DNA from 3 places in the Sporosarcina saromensis genome. Region 2 is predicted to be linked to each of the others. Evidence: riboswitches for the same ligand, from Rfam matches in the RefSeq annotation. Region 2 holds a riboswitch; each other region holds the start of a gene.

Region 1 (3,283 bases), 130 kb from region 2:
AGATGGATTCCAATGGAAATTATTCCTTTACGAAAAAAGAAAATGCGAAGATTGCTTCTCCCTTAATCTCTCCATTCCATCGAAGGATAGCGGAAAAAAAGTATCTCCCCGGTTCCTGAGGGGCTTTGAAAGTGTGGCTGCCATTGTTCTCATCTATGGTTTCAACTGTTGTTTCTTCGCCTTTAAAATGTTGGATAATCTCCGGTTCATCTATATACCATGTTGCATCGGGGGTGTTAAAACTCGAGTTTAGCTTCATGATTACAAGTTCATCCTCTTGCTGAACAATCATCGCAGGATAGCCTTTCACTAACTCTTCTGGATCATGAGGTTGGAGGTTATTGCATTCCTTTCCTTCTTCTTCCCAACAAGATTTATCACGTATTGCATAAGTGGCCCCACCCTCTTCCTCTGGATCTTTAATACCGACAAAAATCTCAGGTCTTTCTAACGTTTCACTGAGTGTCTGCTCTGTATCTCCAGGCAATTTTGCTTCGCCTTCGTCATTGGGTGAGCATCCGAAAAGAAGGAGGAATAAGGATACCATTAACAAAAAAACCTTATAGCTCATTTTAAAAATCTCCTTTTTTGTAATTAATAGTAATATGGTAACATAAGTAAGAGTTTATTATCAATAAAATTATGATAAATCAAAAAATATATTTGATAGATAATGAGTTTCCAATTTGCGAACGCTCTGTTTTAGGAGCGGTTGTTTGTTTGGGATAAAATCGTCGCCTAAAAACTGGGCGAGTGGTGATAAAGAGAGGTTAAGCGGTGATAAAGTGCTGATAAGCGTTGATAAACGGTCTACAAGCGGTGATAAAGTGCCGATGAGCGGTGATAAATCCTATTGAACCGGTGATAACGGGAAAAAGTTGTTTCTGGGCAGGGGTTGAAGTTGAATTACAGCTGAAAACAGGCGAATCGGTGGTAAAGTGGTTGGAATCGGTGATAACAGCTCGAGAATCGGTGATAACGCCGTTAGAATCGGTGATAACACGCTCCGAATCGGTGATAAACCCGTTTGAACCGGTGATAACGGGAAAAAGGTTGTTTCTGGGCAGAGGTTGAAGTTGGAATTCTACTGAAAACAGGCGAATCGGTGGTAAAGTGCTTAGAATCGGTGGTAAACCCGTCCGAATCGGTGGTAACTGCTCATGAACCGGTGAGAACGGGAAAACTCCCTATTATTAAGCACAATCTCCTTTAATCCCCTCGCCGCTCGACAATTTCCGAGCCGACCATTTACCCATAATAAAACTCCCAAATCTCCACCAAAAAAATAGGTCAAATCCACCTTATTATTTTCATACATGTTCTTTGCTTCAAAAGTAACTTCTACAAAATTCAACAAAAAATATACGTTCCCCTTATGAATCGATTCGTTACGACTATTCCTCATTTACAATTTCTGTTTCTATTAATCATCTTCCCTAAAATCCTACTGCCCTTTTGAAAGTTTGAAATTCAATTATAACTTTTTAGCTATTTACGATTAGAACACAACATGTTAGGGTAGTTAAAGAGAAAAGAACACTATATATAGTATTTGCGATGAAATGGTACCAAGTTCGGTTTAATAGGGAATCCGCTAGTCGGAGCTGTCCCCGCAACTGTGAACGTAGACGACCGCCTCATGACCACTGTGACAAGCACGTTGCGGGAAGGGGAGACGGAAGGATGAAACGTCAGCCAGTAGACCTGCCATTCATCGTCGAGCGACACTTTCTTCGGGGGTTGAGAAGTGGAAGTGAATCCGTGTAATGCTTATATGTAAGCATTGTTCCGATTTGTTTCTACAACTTACAACAAAGCGATGACTCCTTGGGAAGGTTGACTCATGGCTTTTTTTATTTTTAATTAACACTTAAATTCTTTAATTCCCGGCAACGCCGGTAACTAGTATAGAAGGAGCGGGATTATTTTGACAATCATGCGTGAACAGACAAGCGGAGCTGATCTGCTGGACAAGCTGCAAGCCGAATTCGGAACGGAGAAATTACAACCATTACTGCTAGCGAGCGAACGTTGGAACGAGCGTCATCCGGAAGCGAGCCGTTCGGAATGGGCGAAAGCGATGATTCTGGAGTGCTTGAGCAATATTGATGAGGCGTCTTCTTATTGGACATTCGTCGCGGCACGCATTTATTTAGATGATGTGTATGCACGCCAAACACAAGCGCGTGGTGTCGAAGTGTATACAGATTTCGCGAAAAATGTCGAAAAACTGGTGCAACAAGGTTTGTACACACCTGTACTGACAGAAAAATATTCACATGATGAGTTGAATGAGCTCGGTCGTTTCCTTGAACCGGAGCGGGACAAGCTATTTACATATATCGGGCTAAAGACACTGATGGATCGCTATGCGGCAGTGAATTTTGATAAACAACCGGTCGAGTTGCCACAAGAACGTTGGATGATCATTGCCATGACGCTAATGCAAAACGAAACGGACAATCGTCTAGGGAAAATTGCTGAAGCGTACTGGGCGATGAGCAATTTGTACATGACCGTTGCAACACCTACTTTGTCGAATGCAGGGAAGCCACATGGTCAGCTATCAAGCTGTTTCATCGACACGGTTGATGATTCCTTACAAGGTATTTATGACAGCAACACGGACATTGCCAATTTGTCGAAATATGGCGGTGGAATTGGTGTATATATGGGGAAAGTCCGTTCACGTGGGTCCTCTATCCGTGGGTTCAAAGGAGCATCCAGTGGTGTGCTTCCATGGATTAAACAACTGAACAATACTGCAGTTAGTGTCGATCAGCTTGGCCAACGCCAAGGTGCGATCGCAGTGTATCTTGACGTGTGGCACAAAGACATTTTCACATTCCTTGACCTGAAACTGAACAACGGGGATGACCGTCTGCGCGCGCATGATATTTTTACAGGCGTTTGTATGCCGGATATTTTCATGGAACAAGTGGAAGCGCGTGCCGAGTGGCATTTATTCGACCCGCACGAAGTCCGTACAGTGATGGGGTATTCGCTCGAAGATTTCTATGACGAGTCAAAAGGGCAAGGCAGTTTCCGCGAAAAATATGAGGAATGTGTCAACCATCCTTCATTGACGAAAGAGACAGTTCCTGCGATTGAAATTATGAAGCGCATCATGCGTAGCCAACTGGAAACAGGGACGCCATTCATGTTTTATCGTGATGAAGTAAACCGGGCGAACCCGAACAAACACGAAGGTATGGTGTACTCGAGTAACCTTTGTTCAGAAATCATGCAAAATATGAGTGCGACGCAATTTGAGTCCGTAACG
Region 2 (3,283 bases):
AGGGCGAATATTTTGAATCGTGTTGGTGCCTGTCCCCGAACACTAGCGTTGCATAGTTTACACTAAATACATTAAAATCTATATTTTTACATTATGGTACTCCGGTAAAATTTAAAAAAGGGAACAGGGGTCTACAGTTAAATCAGTTCCCTTTTTTTGTAATTTAATTTATTTAGCTTTGTTTTTCTTTGTTGCTTTTAACTTCTTCTCTTTTTTGATGAAATGTTGTTTATTTATCGGGTCGACAATGGCAGAGTCTTCACCATAATTTATTGGTTTCTCTTCTTCCTTGGACACTTTTTGCCTTCCTTTACTCTTTCTAAGCTTTCGGTTGACGTAGTTTAACAGTTTTCTAATCGTTTTAAACACATACAACCTGACGTTTCTAAAGAGTGTCCAAAGTGTTCGATTAGGCATATGAATGAGTCGCAGGATTTCTGCCAATGCCACTGTTATGAGCGCAATGTACATCTGGTTCCATATGCCAACTGGAGAAGTGCTAAACAAATGATCAATCTTGACATGCTGCTTTAACCACTTAAAGAAAAGCTCAATATACCAACGGTTTTTATACGTTTCCATGATCTCTTCTTCAGTCAGTTCCAATCGATTGGTTATTAGATGAAAGTGAGTTCCTTTGTCATCTACAAACTCAATATAGCGCAGTGGTTCTTCGCGCGTGAGTATCGAAACCAACTCATTGCGAAGGACCTTATCATGCGTTGGCGTTTCTGATTCTAGCGTTTCCATTCTAAAATTCTTGCGCGTACGCACGAGAAATTGAACGCCTCTTTCCATCCAGCCGCCCATCTTTGTCTTGTGGGCGTAGCCACGATCCATGACATATAATGCGCCATCAGCATCAATGATATGATTGACAGCGTCGGAGTCCGCTATATTCCCAGTAGAAGGAATCATTTTCTCTGGATAGACGCTATTTGCAGAGGCTAAAGCGACCCGTATATGCAATTTAATGCCGCAAGAGTCCTTAGAAACTGCAGTCCAGTTTAACGCATTTTTTGGTAATTTCCCATACGTTGCATCTATGATTTTTAGTACTCCAACATTAGAATTTATTCCTTTAGCTACTCCTTTTACTTGCCAATACCTTCGTGCAATACGGTTAAAGAGATCAACTAAGTGTTCAGTATCTAATCCATTCAGACGACGGCTAATTGTAGAATAGCTGATAAAATCAATTCCAAGCTCTTTCTTAAATGCCTCGTCTGACTGGATTCCTGCTTCAATGTCCCGATGACTATGCCATTGTGCAACATTCGCCATAATAAAGAGTTTTACGATTGAGAAGTCAGTAATTTTATTCGTACCATTCATTAAAGGACAAGCTAAAATACTATCTGGTAAATTGGATAAGAGTTGACGAAAGACTAAATTAGGGTTTACACTTTTCATGGCTTACTCCTTTTTGTAGTGTAAGGGAACTGATTTAGTCGTCGCTTCCTTACCTACATTAGGAGTTTTTTTGTCGTTCTTCAAGTCTTTTATTCTATTTTTTATTTAAATCATCTATTTTTTTACTGTGGTGCAACGCTAGTGGTCCCCGAAACAATTCACAATTGTTTCGGGGACAGGCACCAAAAAAATAGGACTCTCGACATTGTCGAAATGTATAGTATAATGAATCAGAATTGAAAATTACATACCCAAACATGAAGGTGCCCCGCTTCCAACGCCGGGGTTAAAAGGGAAGTCGGTTCAATGCCGACGCGGTCCCGCCACTGTATGTGCAAGCAAACTGCAAGTGCCACTGGAATCGTTCCGGGAAGGCGCAGCGAGCGTTACGCACGAGCCAGGAGACCTGCCTTCATGAATCACCCGTACCCTACGAGGATAGGTTTGGTGAAAATCGGTACAAGCAAGTTAGAAACGTCGTACCGGATTTTTACTGAGCACATTCCTCCGTTGACAAACGGGGGATTTTTATTTGGACAAAACAGGAGGAACGAGCAATGAAGAAGTTTTTGCAATTACTACTCATGGCCGTGCTCGCGACATTCATGCTTGCGGCATGCGGTACAGCGGACGAGCCGAAAAAAGAGGAAACGCCTGTAACTGAAAACGGGCAAGCAGACGGACAAGAAGCGTCTGAAGAAGTAGCATTCCCTGTCACCTTGACAGATGCTGTCGGCAATGAAATCACGTTTGAAGAAGCACCAAAAACAATCGTGTCCATGATGCCAAGTAACACAGAAATCCTTTTTGCCCTTGGTTTGAACGAAGAAATCATTGGCGTCAACGATTATGATAATTACCCTGAAGAAGCATTGGAAAAAGAAAAAATCGGCGGCATGGAGTTTAACGTCGAAAAAATCGTAGCGATGCAACCGGATGTTGTCTTCGCACACGAATCCGGTCTGAGCACTGGTGAAGAAGGCTTACAACAAATCCGCGATGCGGGCGTTCAAGTGTTTGTCGTGAAAAACGCAACGAACTTTGAAGAAACATACACAACGATCGAACAAATCGGTCAAGCGACTGGAAAAACAGCAGAAGCAACAACAATTATCGAAGACATGAAAGCGAAAGTCGCTGAAGTGATCGAGAAAACAGAAAAAGTTGAAAACAAAAAGCGTGTATTTATCGAAACATCCGATGCACCTTCCATCTATGCACCGGGTAAAAACACGTTCATGCAAGAAATCTTGGACATGATCGGTGCGGAAAACGTTGTCACTGAAGAAGGTTGGGTGATGATCAGTCCTGAAGAAATCGTCAACCAAAATCCTGACGTTATTATCGTCATGTATAGCTATGTGCCGGACATTATCGAAAGCGTGAAAAACCGCGATGGCTTCGGTGACATTACAGCCGTAAAAGAAGACCAAGTCATTCAAGTCGATGAAAACTTGACGAGTCGTACTGGTCCACGTCTTGCACTCGGTCTTGAAGAAGTAGCGAAAGCAGTATACCCAGAGGCTTTTGGTGAATAAAGCAACCACTGCCTACATCGTGTCCACCGCCACATTACTCGTGGCGGTCTGGCTCGGTGTTTCAATCGGAACGGTACATATTCCAATCAACACATTTTGGGACGCATCCGATACGACGGCAACGAACATTTTATATAAAATTCGCATGCCACGTGTTATCTTAGCTGGACTAGTCGGCGCCTCGCTCGCCATTGCAGGAGCCGCATTCCAAGGTTTATTAAAAAACCCACTTGCTGATCCATACACCCTCGGAGTGTCATCCGGCGCCTCTGTTGGTGCGGTTATGACACTCTTTTTTGGCTTGTCCATTCCGATTGTCGGCACATACACCT
Region 3 (3,283 bases), 1.8 Mb from region 2:
ATAATCGTTCACTAAACGAGTAACAAAACGATATCCTTCATCTTCGCTTTCTTTCACAAGCCTTGAAATATCAATCGTGCGCAAGTTCTCAATCTGTTGAACGACATAATTCATAGACTTCCCCCCTCAATTTTCTCACCTATCTCTACATTCTACAAAGTCTGTCAAAAAGCCTGCTTATTCTAGTAAAACAGTAAAAGTAAGCCGAATCCCTCCTGACGAATTCGGCATTAATTAAAACGAATAGTCAACGCGCATCGTCGCTGTAATGACTAACTGTCCTTTCTCAATGGGTGTTGTTGATTTTTCTGCGGCGACAGAATAATACGGAGTAGGACTTACACGATTCACTTCCTCTACAATTCTTATTGGCTGAGGAGGAACGGCCAGTTGCATAGAATTTGCGATAGTTTGGGCTTTCGTCTGTGCATCTTGCAAAGCAGCTACAATGGCTTCTTGTTCATACATTGATGGATCTTCGACGCTGAATTGGATGCTTGAAACACGATTTGCACCGTTCGCAACCGCTGTATCGATGACAATGCCAACTTGATCAATATTCGTTAATTTCACAGAAATGGCGTTGTTTACTTCATATCCTCTAAATACTTGTTCCCCGTCGACGTAATCATATTTTGGATAGATCGTATATGAAACGGTTTGTATATTCGCTCGAGGAATGCCTAGTTGTACGAACGATTGGATCACTTGATTCATGATTGCGGCATTTTCTTCTTGTGCTACACGGACTTGCTCGTCTACAGTACGCACTTCAAATTGAATAGTTGCTACGTCTGGTTCAACAGCAACTTGCCCATTACCGACGACTGTTATCTTCCTTACCGGTTGGCGAAAAACGTTCTGATGATACAACGAACTTCTCCCTTCTTCATTCAGTTTCTTTACTCTATGCCAAATGAGTAGGTGCTAGTAAAAGATATTTCGCATTCTAGTAAGCGTTTACAACCTAACAATCTCTACCTAACAGTCCTCTAGCAATTCTCCTAAATCCGAATCTTTAGTTGACAGATATTTTTTACTATGCTAACTTTAGGCATCACTACTAATCTAATAGCTATGGAAATAGGTGGTCTGATTTTGGTCAGATCTTAAATGGGAAGCCGGTGCTCAATCCGGCGCGGTCCCGCCACTGTAACGGCATATTGCCGAAGCCAGATACCAGCCTATTTGAACAACGCTGCTAACCTACGGTGAATGGGGAGGTGTTAGACGATACGCAAATGAATTGCGTGCTTTTTCAGCATGCATTTACCCGGAAATCGGGCTACACGTACATTTCTAACATTCCGTAGAAATGTATTTTTTTATGCACAAAATTCCAAAATTGAAGGAGACGAGACAGATGACAGTAATTAGTAGTACAATCGGCTATCCGTATATCGGTGAAAACCGTGAGTGGAAGAGAGCGTTAGAATCATTCTGGGCAGGCAAAACAAGTGAAGAGCAATTGTTGCAGGTAACAAAAGACATTCGTCTTTCCCGTTTACAAAAACAAAAAGAGAGCGGCATTGACCTCATCCCCGTTGGCGACTTCACGCTCTATGATCGTGTGTTGGATACAGCAGTTATGTTCGGGATGATTCCTGAACGCTACGGCTGGAATGGCGGGCAAGTTCCTTTATCTACATATTTCTCAATGGCACGTGGCAACGCGTCTACAGTTGCGTGCGAAATGACAAAATGGTTTGATACAAACTATCACTATATTGTCCCTGAATATGAAGGTCGCAAACTAGCTGTAACCGAAAACAAGCCCCTCATCGACTACCGTGAAGCAAAACAAGAGCTTGGCATTGAAGGAAAGCCGGTACTCATTGGACCGTATACATTCCTAAAGCTTTCTAAAGGTTATGAGACAAAAGATATTCCAGCTTTCTTACTTCAATTACTACCACTCTACGAAAAAGTACTTGTAGAATTGCAAGCGGAAGGAGTCGAGTGGATCCAATTGGATGAGCCGATCCTTTCCACTACTATTACACAGGATGAAATGAAAACCGTTCATGAAATCTATTCACAACTTCGAAAAGCGGTCACGCATAGTAAGTTATTCATTCAAACGTACTTCGATTCAGTTGAATGGTACGAAGAGACAATTGCCCTTCCGGTTGATGGGATTGGCTTGGATTTTGTACACGGAATGAAAAACAATCAAAAGAGTCTAGAGGCGCATGGCTTCCCTGCTGATAAAGTATTTGGAGCAGGTGTGATTGACGGTCGAAACATTTGGCGCGCAAACTTGCAAAACAAATTGGCGTTATTAGATACACTTCAGCAACATGTGTCAGTTGAAAATGTATGGATTCAACCTTCTTGTAGCTTGCAACACGTTCCTGTGACAATTGCATCCGAGCAAAAATTGGACTCGACCATTAAAACGGCACTTGCTTTCGCAGATGAAAAAATTGTTGAAGTATCAACTCTTGTAAAAGCTGTTCGCGAAGGAGCCGACGCTATTGTTCATGAACTTCGTGAAAGTGTTGACGCATGTGAACAGCTTGCTCAATTACCCGCTCGCAATCGCCAAGATGTTTTGCAAGCCGTCAACAATATCGGCAACGTACCAAGTAAACGCCCTACACCATTTGCAGAGCGTCGTGTAAAACAAGAAGAAGCATTTAACTTACCTTTATTGCCGACAACTACTATTGGAAGTTTTCCTCAAACACCTGAAGTGCGTGCAACGCGTACGAAATGGCGCAAAGGTGAAATTACGGAGCAACAGTATGGTGATTTCGTATTCGATGAAATTAAACAATGGGTCGACATCCAAGAAAAGATTGGCCTAGACGTATTTGTACACGGTGAATTTGAACGGACAGATATGGTCGAGTACTTCGGCGAAAAGTTGGACGGCTATGTATTTACAGAAAAAGCTTGGGTCGTTTCCTATGGATCCCGTTGTGTAAAACCGCCAATCATTTATGGAGATATTGCATTTGTCGAACCAATGACTGTCAAAGAATCGGTCTATGCGCAATCTCTTACGGACAAGCCGATGAAAGGGATGCTGACAGGCCCTGTTACAATGTTGAACTGGTCATTTGTACGTGACGATCTTTCCCTTAAAGATGTGACGTACCAAATCGCTCTTGCCCTACGAAAAGAAATTGAAGCGTTAGAAGCAGCAGGTATTCATATGATTCAAGTCGATGAGCCTGCACTACGAGAAGGTTTACCGTTGAAGAAGGACGAATGGAATGAATACTTGGATTGGGCTGTAAATGCTTTCCGTATTTCCACTACTACCGTCCAAGATACG

The links. A riboswitch is a leader RNA that binds a small molecule or an ion and turns the genes downstream of it on or off. The one in region 2 is predicted to bind cobalamin.
Region 1: another riboswitch for cobalamin. It lies ahead of ACVHUV_RS01610 (ribonucleoside-diphosphate reductase subunit alpha); the one in region 2 lies ahead of ACVHUV_RS00950 (ABC transporter substrate-binding protein).
Region 3: another riboswitch for cobalamin. It lies ahead of metE (5-methyltetrahydropteroyltriglutamate--homocysteine S-methyltransferase); the one in region 2 lies ahead of ACVHUV_RS00950 (ABC transporter substrate-binding protein).

What each region holds. Positions count from the first base shown of each region.
Region 1 is NZ_CM142738.1:360,853-364,135, reverse strand. It holds gene ACVHUV_RS01620 (hypothetical protein) at 20-571, opposite strand; gene ACVHUV_RS01615 (hypothetical protein) at 717-857, shown strand; cobalamin riboswitch at 1,547-1,726, shown strand; gene ACVHUV_RS01610 (ribonucleoside-diphosphate reductase subunit alpha) at 1,937-3,283, shown strand, end outside.
Region 2 is NZ_CM142738.1:228,895-232,177, reverse strand. It holds gene ACVHUV_RS00955 (IS4 family transposase) at 169-1,413, opposite strand; cobalamin riboswitch at 1,658-1,841, shown strand; gene ACVHUV_RS00950 (ABC transporter substrate-binding protein) at 1,971-2,951, shown strand; gene ACVHUV_RS00945 (FecCD family ABC transporter permease) at 2,944-3,283, shown strand, end outside.
Region 3 is NZ_CM142738.1:2,002,932-2,006,214, reverse strand. It holds gene ACVHUV_RS10005 (GNAT family N-acetyltransferase) at 1-114, opposite strand, end outside; gene ACVHUV_RS10000 (SIMPL domain-containing protein) at 235-873, opposite strand; cobalamin riboswitch at 1,069-1,202, shown strand; gene metE (5-methyltetrahydropteroyltriglutamate--homocysteine S-methyltransferase) at 1,364-3,283, shown strand, end outside.